DNA from 2 places in the Erwinia psychrophila genome. Region 1 is predicted to be linked to the other one. Evidence: predicted binding sites of a transcription regulator. Region 1 holds the regulator's gene; the other holds the start of a gene.

Region 1 (4,213 bases):
CGTGCTCATAGCCAATATAGATAGGCACCAGCGTGATAGGGCGGTTACCGCCGCGCAGCATCGCCTGAATCGTCATCGACAGCGTGCCGGTCTTCGGATCGAGCAGGCGGCCCGTACGCGAGCGGCCTCCCTCAACGAAGTATTCGACGGAATAACCGCGGGTAAAGAGTTCGCCAAGGTATTCGCGGAAAACGGTGGAGTAGAGCTTGTTGCCCTTAAAAGTGCGGCGGATAAAGAACGCGCCTAACCGGCGGAAAATCGGCCCGGCGGGCCAGAAATTCAGGTTAATGCCGGCGGCGATATGGGGCGGCACCAGTCCCTGATGGTAAAGCACGTAAGAGAGCAGCAGGTAGTCCATATGGCTGCGGTGGCAGGGCACATAGACGATTTCATGGCCGTCCTGCGCCAGCTGACGCACGCGTTCGCCGCCGTTGACGTTAATTCCCTGATAGAGTTTGCTCCACGTCCAGCCCATGATGCGATCGGTAAGACGAATCGCCTCATAGGAGAAATCCGCCGCCACCTCTTCCATCAGCTCAATGGCGTTCTGCTGGGCCTTTTCATGGGAGATTTTTTTACTGCGCGCCTCATCCTCCACCGCTTTTGCGATGGCCTTCGACTGCAATAGCCGGTTAAACAGATCCTGGCGAACCGGCAGGCGCGGGCCAATCGCGGCCAATCGCTGGCGGGCGAAGTGCATTCTGGCCACGCGGGCCAGCTTCTGGGCGATCGATTTGTCCGTGCCGTGTTCGGTCGCCATACGACGCAGCGAAACCATCGGCGAGAAGCGCACAAAGCTGTCGCGCCCAAGCCACAACACGGCGAAAAATTTCTGAATTCCATTCAGCATGCGGAGATGCGGCTGGCTTTCGCCCTGCACTTCGCGACCCGGCGCGCGACCAAACATCACGGCGACCGGCACCATCTGCACGTCCAGCAGCGGATTGCTGCGGTGCAGATCGAGGTATTCGTGAAACAGTTTCACCGACTCCAGATTTGGCACGAAATAGGGGAAGACGCGCGGCCCGTCATGAATAAAAACGTGGCGCGGCAGCATGGCACCGTCAATCTCCAGCGGATCTAAAGGATCGGGCAGATCCTGTTTGCGGCACTGTTCACGCAGCGCCAGCAAATCGGCCTTTGAATCGTAAGGGAGCACATACATAATAGGGCGCGATGTATCCAGCCCCAGTTCAGCGACCGGCTCAGCGGGGATCGCTTTACTTTTCACAAAGAATTTAACTGGTAAATTCAATAATTTATAATATAAGTTACGCCAACCTGACATAGACAACATGAAGCCTCTTGTTAGCAAAGCGCCGCAAGCATACCAGAAAGCGCCAGTGAGATCTGTGATGTTGCAAAAAGTGCGCCACCCAGACATTGACGTTAAACATCACAAAGGGTTCCCTCATTATGGCAAATAACGTCACCGGTTTGACCCGGATCATCAAAGCGGCAGGGTATTCCTGGCAGGGATTGCGGGCCGCCTGGCAGCATGAAGCGGCTTTCCGCCAGGAAGCGGTCGCCGTCCTCGTCGCTATCATTCTGGCCTGCTGGCTGGACGTTGACCCGGTTACGCGTGTTCTTCTGATTGGCTCTGTGGTGCTGGTGATTATCGTGGAGATCCTCAACAGCGCCATTGAGGCGGTGGTTGACCGGATCGGCAGCGAAATTCATCCGCTGGCGGGGCGGGCTAAAGACATGGGATCGGCGGCGGTGCTGCTGGCAATCCTGCTCGCCATCGCGGTCTGGCTGATGCTTTTGCTGCCGCTTTTGCGATAGCCTTTCCAGAATTGCGTCATCTGCGGTTAATTCTTGATCTTTAGGTTTTCATCCTGCAAATACCTGTATATACTCACAGTCGACTGTATAAACAACCAGGGGGCGGGATGAAAGCACTAACGGCAAGGCAGCAGCAGGTTTACGACCTGATTCGCGACCATATTAACCAGACCGGCATGCCGCCGACGCGGGCGGAAATCGCCACGCAGCTGGGTTTCCGCTCCCCGAACGCCGCAGAAGAGCATCTTAAAGCGCTGGCGCGTAAAGGCGTGATTGAGATTGTCTCGGGCGCCTCGCGCGGCATCCGTCTGATGATGGAAGAAGAGACCGGACTGCCGCTGATTGGCCGCGTGGCCGCCGGCGAGCCACTGCTGGCCGAGCAGCATATTGAAGGCCACTATCAGGTCGATCCCGACCTGTTTAAGCCTGGCGCCGACTTCCTGCTGCGCGTCAGCGGCATGTCGATGAAGGATATCGGCATTATGGACGGCGACCTGCTGGCGGTGCATAAAACCCAGGATGTGCGTAACGGTCAGGTCGTGGTCGCCCGTATTGATGATGAGGTTACCGTTAAGCGCCTGAAGAAGCAGGGCAACGTGGTTCATCTGCTGCCGGAAAACAGCGAGTTCAAGCCGATCGTCATCGATCTGCGCGAGCATACGCTTTCGATTGAAGGGCTGGCCGTCGGCGTGATCCGCAACGGTAACTGGCTCTAAGCACAGATGCCCTGAAGCACGGCAAGCCCGTGCTGCGCTCCTGCCGCTGCGGCTTCCCCGGTCGCAGCGGATTTCTCTCCGGCCATCGCTGAGTTTATGCTGATGCGATTCTTCACCTCCTCCGATAAGCACCTCTGGCGCCTCGCGCTGCCCATGATCCTCTCTAATATCACCGTGCCGCTGCTGGGCCTGGTGGATACCGCCGTTATCGGTCATCTGGACAGTCCGGTCTATTTAGGCGGCGTGGCCGTCGGAACCACCGTGACCAGCTTTCTCTTTATGCTGCTGCTGTTTCTGCGGATGAGCACCACGGGACTGACCGCGCAGGCGTTTGGCGCGGGGGATAAACCCGCGCTTGCGAAGGCGTTAATGCAGCCGCTCATGATTGCCGCTGTCGCCGGTGTCGGCTTTATCCTCTGTCAGTCACCCCTTACGCAGCTGGCGCTGGGCCTGGTTGGCGGCGATCCGGCGGTGCTGCATCAGGCCGCTCTGTTTATGAATATTCGCTGGCTCAGTGCGCCCGCCATGCTGGGAAACCTTGTCCTGCTCGGCTGGCTGCTTGGGGTTCAGTATGCCCGGGCGCCCGTTATCCTGCTGGTGGTGGGCAACGTGGTGAATATTGTGCTCGACCTCTGGTTTGTCGTGGGGCTCGGCTGGGGCGTGGAGGGCGCCGCTGCGGCAACCGTAATTGCTGAATATTGTACGCTGGCAATCGGGCTGCTGATGGTGCAGAAGGTAATGAAGCTGCGGGGGATACAGTTCGCTTTACTGATAAAGTCATGGCGGGGTGATATTGGCCGTCTGCTCAGGCTCAACCGCGACATTATGCTGCGCTCGCTGCTGTTACAGCTTTGCTTTGTCTCACTGACGCTGTCCGGCGCACGCTTAGGGAGCGATATTGTGGCGGTCAATGCGGTGCTGCTGATGTTTCTGACCTTCACCGCCTATGCGCTTGATGGCTTCGCCTATGCCGTTGAGGCGACGTCAGGTGAGGCGTATGGCGCCCGGGACAGCCATAAATTACTGCGTGTCTGGCATGCTGCCTGCCGGCAGGCGGGACTGGTGGCTCTGTTATTTTCACTGATCTACGCGGTGACGGGCCCGGATATTGTGGCGCTGCTGACCTCACTACCTGAGCTTCGCCAGCGGGCGGATAGCTATCTTTTCTGGCAGATTGTCCTGCCGGTTTGCGGCGTGTGGTGCTATTTGCTGGACGGGATGTTTATTGGCGCCACGCGCGCAGCCGAAATGCGTAATGGCATGGCCGTCGCCGCGCTGGGTTATGGCCTGACCTTATTTACGGTGCCGGTGCTGGGTAACCATGGTCTGTGGCTGGCAATAACGGTGTTTCTGCTGTTGCGCGGCATTACGCTGTGGTGGGTGTGGCGACGGCACTGGCGTCATGGCACGTGGTTCGCTTAACGTCCCAAACTCTCTTACTGCGCAAGCCTCCGCACTGACCGTTCAGGTCAGTGCAATAGCGACTTTCTTTAGCGCCGGGTTGAGCTCGGATTTGTCGTAACGTGCAAAATCTTCATCTTCTACTACAATTATCCTTACGTCAGGCAATTAAGCAGCTTTTTATTTTGCTGTTAACCCATTGTCGGGACGAAAAGACTAATGCTGTTTACCCCAGAGGTTGAGGAGAGAAAAGATGAATAACGACGAAGCCGGCGGTAACTGGAAGCAGTTTAAAGGTAAAATGAAAGAGC
Region 2 (4,213 bases), on a different contig from region 1:
TCACCCTGACCGGGAAAGATGGCGGCAAGATGGATGGCCTGGCCGATGTGGAAATCCGCGTACCGCATTTCGGCTATGCTGACCGTATTCAGGAGATCCATATCAAAGTGATCCATATCCTGATGCTGCTGATTGAAAAAGAGATGGTGAAGTAACCGGCTTAAGGCCCTTTCCACATCCTTTTCATTTGAGGTGACACTATGTGCGAACTGCTCGGGATGAGCGCCAATGTTCCAACGGACATCTGTTTCAGCTTTACCGGGCTGGTGCAGCGGGGCGGGGGGACCGGGCCGCATAAGGATGGCTGGGGCATCACCTTCTATGAAGGAAAAGGCTGCCGCACATTCAAAGATCCTCAGCCGAGCTTCAACTCCCCGATTGCCCGGCTGGTGCAGGACTATCCGATCAAATCCTGTTCGGTCGTTGCGCATATCCGCCAGGCTAACCGGGGCGAAGTTTGTCTGGAGAATACCCATCCTTTTACCCGTGAACTCTGGGGCCGCAACTGGACCTTTGCGCATAACGGGCAGTTAAAGGGATATCGTCAGCTGCACACCGGGCAGTTCCGTCCGGTCGGCGAGACGGACAGCGAATATGCTTTCTGCTGGCTGCTGCATAAGCTGGCCACGCGCTATCCGCGTACGCCGGGCAACTGGCCTGCGGTGTTTCGCTATATCGCTGAGCTGGCGGGGGAACTGCGTGGGAAAGGCGTGTTTAATATGCTGCTGTCGGATGGACGCTATCTGATGGCGTTCTGCTCAACCAATCTCTTCTGGATCACCCGGCGGGCGCCGTTCGGTAAGGCGACCCTGCTGGATCAGGATGTGGAGATCGACTTTCAGAAGCAGACCACGCCAGACGACGTGGTCACGGTTATCGCCACTCAGCCGCTGACGGGCAATGAGACCTGGCACAAAATAGAACCCGGCGACTGGGCGCTATTTTGCCTCGGTGAGCGCGAGCGCGGAGCCGGTTGAACCCAGCAGGGAACCCGGCTCGTTCAGCACATAGCGGCCAGCGGTGACGCTGACGGCGGGCGGCACGCGGCGCTGCACAAATTCGTTATAGCCCGGCTGTAGCTGTTTCCAGAAGCTGGCGTAGACCGAATTGCGGTGACGTTGCAGATTACTGTCGGTCATCCTGAATGGATAGATGCTTACCCCGACGCGCGACTGGCCGTTACGCAGCGCGGCTTCCACGTAATTGTAGATATCTTCGATATAGGTATCCGTCATGGCATAGCAGCCCACGGAGACGCAGCTACCGTGGATCATCAGGTATTTCCCCTCATAACCCTGCTGGCGATCGAATTCGTTCGGGAAGCCGACGTTAATTGCCCGGTAAAACCGGCTGTCCGGCTTCAGCTGGGAAAGCCCCACACTGTAAAACCCTTCAGGACTTTTAAAGTCGCCCTGGCGACGCTTCGGGCCTAATCCCCCGGAAAAATTACAGATCCGGTAGCTGTCGAGCAGGCGGTACTCATTGCCGATTTTGCCATAAAGCTCAAGCGTACGTTCTTCTTTAAATATCTGAATATACACAGGGGTGCCGAGTAACTGCTTCTTTAACTCTTTGCTTACCGGTGCCAGCGGGGTGACCGGGTAGGTGGGGACGCTGGCGAAGACGACGGCTGGCAGTAAAAACATCGCAAACAGCAGTGCGATTTTGCCCATTCTGGTTCCCTATAAAAAGCGGGGTGGATGCGGTGCCGGGGGAGGCGTTAACTGACAATATCGGAACATTCCGCTATCGGTGCGTCACATTAGCATTGTCTGTTTTTTTATCAAGTGAGCGGAGACGAAAATCCGTAAGAAAATCGGTAAAACCCTCTGCCGCTGCGCTTTGCCGCGCGATCGCCATATTGATATCGGCCAGGTTGCCTGTATACTTATCCAGTGCTGCCGGAGGGGGATATGCGTAAGATCATACATGTTGATATGGACTGCTTTTTCGCGGCGGTGGAAATGCGCGATAACCCGAGCCTGCGTAATATCCCCATCGCGATTGGCGGCAGCCACCTGAAACGAGGCGTTATCAGTACCGCCAACTACCCCGCGCGGAAATTTGGCGTGCACAGCGCCATGTCGACCGCGATGGCGCTAAAGCTTTGCCCGCATCTGAAAGTGATCCCCGGCCGCTTTGACGCTTATAAAGAGGCGAGCGCCCATATCCGCGAAATATTCTCCCGCTATACCTCCCTGATTGAGCCGCTCTCGCTGGATGAAGCCTATCTGGACGTTTCAGACAGCCCACACTGCCAGGGCTCGGCGACGCTGATTGCGCGGGAGATCCGCCAGACCATCGCCAGAGAGCTGAACCTCACCGCCTCGGCAGGCATCGCGCCGATTAAATTTGTCGCCAAAATCGCCTCAGACCTGAATAAACCGGACGGCCAGTACGTGATCACGCCGGCGGAACTTTCCTCTTTTCTGCTGACGCTGCCGCTGGCGAAGATCCCCGGCGTAGGGAAGGTGACGGCAAAGAAGCTGGAGGAGATGGGGCTGCAAACCTGTGGCGACGTGCAGAAAACCGATCTGGCTGCGCTCCTGAAGCGCTTCGGTAAGTTTGGTCGCGTGCTCTGGGAGCGCTGTAACGGCGTTGATGAGCGGGAGGTGATTACGGAGCGCCTGCGTAAATCCCTCGGCGTGGAGCGGACGCTCTCTGAGGATATTCACAGCTGGGAAGCCTGCCTGGAGATTATCGACTATCTCTATGAGGAGCTGGAGCGGCGCCTGATCAAAATCAAGCCTGACCGGCTGATTGCCCGGCAGGGCGTAAAGCTGAAGTTTGATGACTTTCAGCAGACGACGCAGGAGCACGTCTGGCCCGAACTGAACAAGGAAGACATGATCGCAGTGGCGAAAAAAACCTGGGACGAGCGCCGCGGCAGCCGGGGAGTCAGGCTGGTGGGCCTGCACGTCACGCTGCTGAATCCACAGCTGGAACGACAGCTGCTGCTGGGACTCTAAGCCTGAGCGGATGAACCCGCGGCTTATCTGGCTTTTCTCTGCCTGAAAGGGCGTTTTGATTGGGAGAGGGTGCGGTTACTACGGGTTGCTTGCCCGAAGCCGCCGCTGGGGGGCTCAGCGTCTTACTGCTTTGATAAGACGGGGATAATGGCCATCCGCAGCCGTTCAGGGCAGCGGATGGCCAGCCGGCAGATTACTTCGCCGGAATCGCCTTCAGCACGGCGGTCAGCAGCTGCCAGTAAAGGCCAACGCTTGCAATATGCACCTGCTCATCCGGTGAATGCGGGCCGGTGATGGTGGGACCGATCGAAACCATATCCATATCTGGGTAAGGCTTCTTGAACAGGCCACACTCCAGTCCGGCGTGGATCACCTGGATGTTCGGCGTTTTACCAAACAGTTTCTCGTAGGTTTCACCAACCAGCGCCATAACCGGTGAGGTCGCGTCCGGCTGCCAGCCAGGGTAGTCGCCTTTGGCCAGCGAACGGGCGCCCGCCAGATCGCTCAGCGCGGTCAGCATTTCAACCACGTACGCTTTGCCGCTGTCAATCAGCGAGCGGACCAGGCTGTTGATCACGGCTTCATCTTCTTTCAGCTTCACCACGCCGACGTTCAGCGAGGTTTCCACCACGCCTTTCATCACGTCGGAATTGCGGATAACGCCGTTCGGCGTGCTGTTGAGCAGCGCGATAAAGGCATCGCGGCTTTCTGCCGTCAGCGCCTGGCCGCCAGCCGCCACGTTCTCAATTACCACGTTAACGTTCTTCTCTTTCAGGCTCAGCTCGTTTTTCAGCGTTTCCAGATAGCCCAGCGCCAGGCTTTTCAGCTGGTCCAGCTTATCCGCCGGTACGGCCAGCGTGGCGATGGCTTCGCGCGGGATGGCGTTACGCAGCGTACCGCCGGTGAAATCCACCAGGCGCAGATCCAGCGCTTTCGCGTGAGCAAACAGGAAGCGCGCCAGCAGCTTGTTGGCGTTGCCCAGACCGACGTGGATATCGCAGCCTGAGTGTCCGCCTTTCAGGCCTTTCAGGATCAGCTGGATAGGCTCATAGCCTGCGGGAACCGCTTCGCGGCTGACCGGCAGCGTGGCGGTAAAGTCGATACCGCCCGCACAGCCCATATAGACCTCACCTTCTTCTTCAGAGTCGGTGTTGATCAGGATATCAGCCTGTAACCAGCCAGGCTGGAGGCCAAATGCGCCGACCATGCCGGTCTCTTCGGTCATCGTCAGCAGCACTTCCAGC

What was found. Region 1 encodes LexA, which represses DNA repair genes until DNA is damaged. Its sites were predicted from a motif close to TNCTGTATGTACATACAGNA; they were not measured.
Region 2: dinB (DNA polymerase IV) is a predicted target of LexA. The motif match lies at 1,879-1,898, and genes of this name have one in related genera.

The regions. Positions count from the first base shown of each region.
Region 1 covers NZ_JBCHVB010000010.1:75,940-80,152, reverse strand. Annotated here, with positions in the region: gene plsB (glycerol-3-phosphate 1-O-acyltransferase PlsB) at 1-1,288, opposite strand, end outside; gene AAH446_RS18720 (diacylglycerol kinase) at 1,417-1,785, shown strand; gene lexA (transcriptional repressor LexA) at 1,893-2,501, shown strand; gene dinF (MATE family efflux transporter DinF) at 2,604-3,923, shown strand; gene AAH446_RS18705 (CsbD family protein) at 4,156-4,213, shown strand, end outside.
Region 2 covers NZ_JBCHVB010000002.1:398,784-402,996, forward strand. Annotated here, with positions in the region: gene lpcA (D-sedoheptulose 7-phosphate isomerase) at 1-155, shown strand, start outside; gene AAH446_RS07830 (class II glutamine amidotransferase) at 201-977, shown strand; gene dpaA (peptidoglycan meso-diaminopimelic acid protein amidase) at 939-1,673, opposite strand; gene dinB (DNA polymerase IV) at 1,914-2,969, shown strand; gene pepD (beta-Ala-His dipeptidase) at 3,163-4,213, opposite strand, start outside.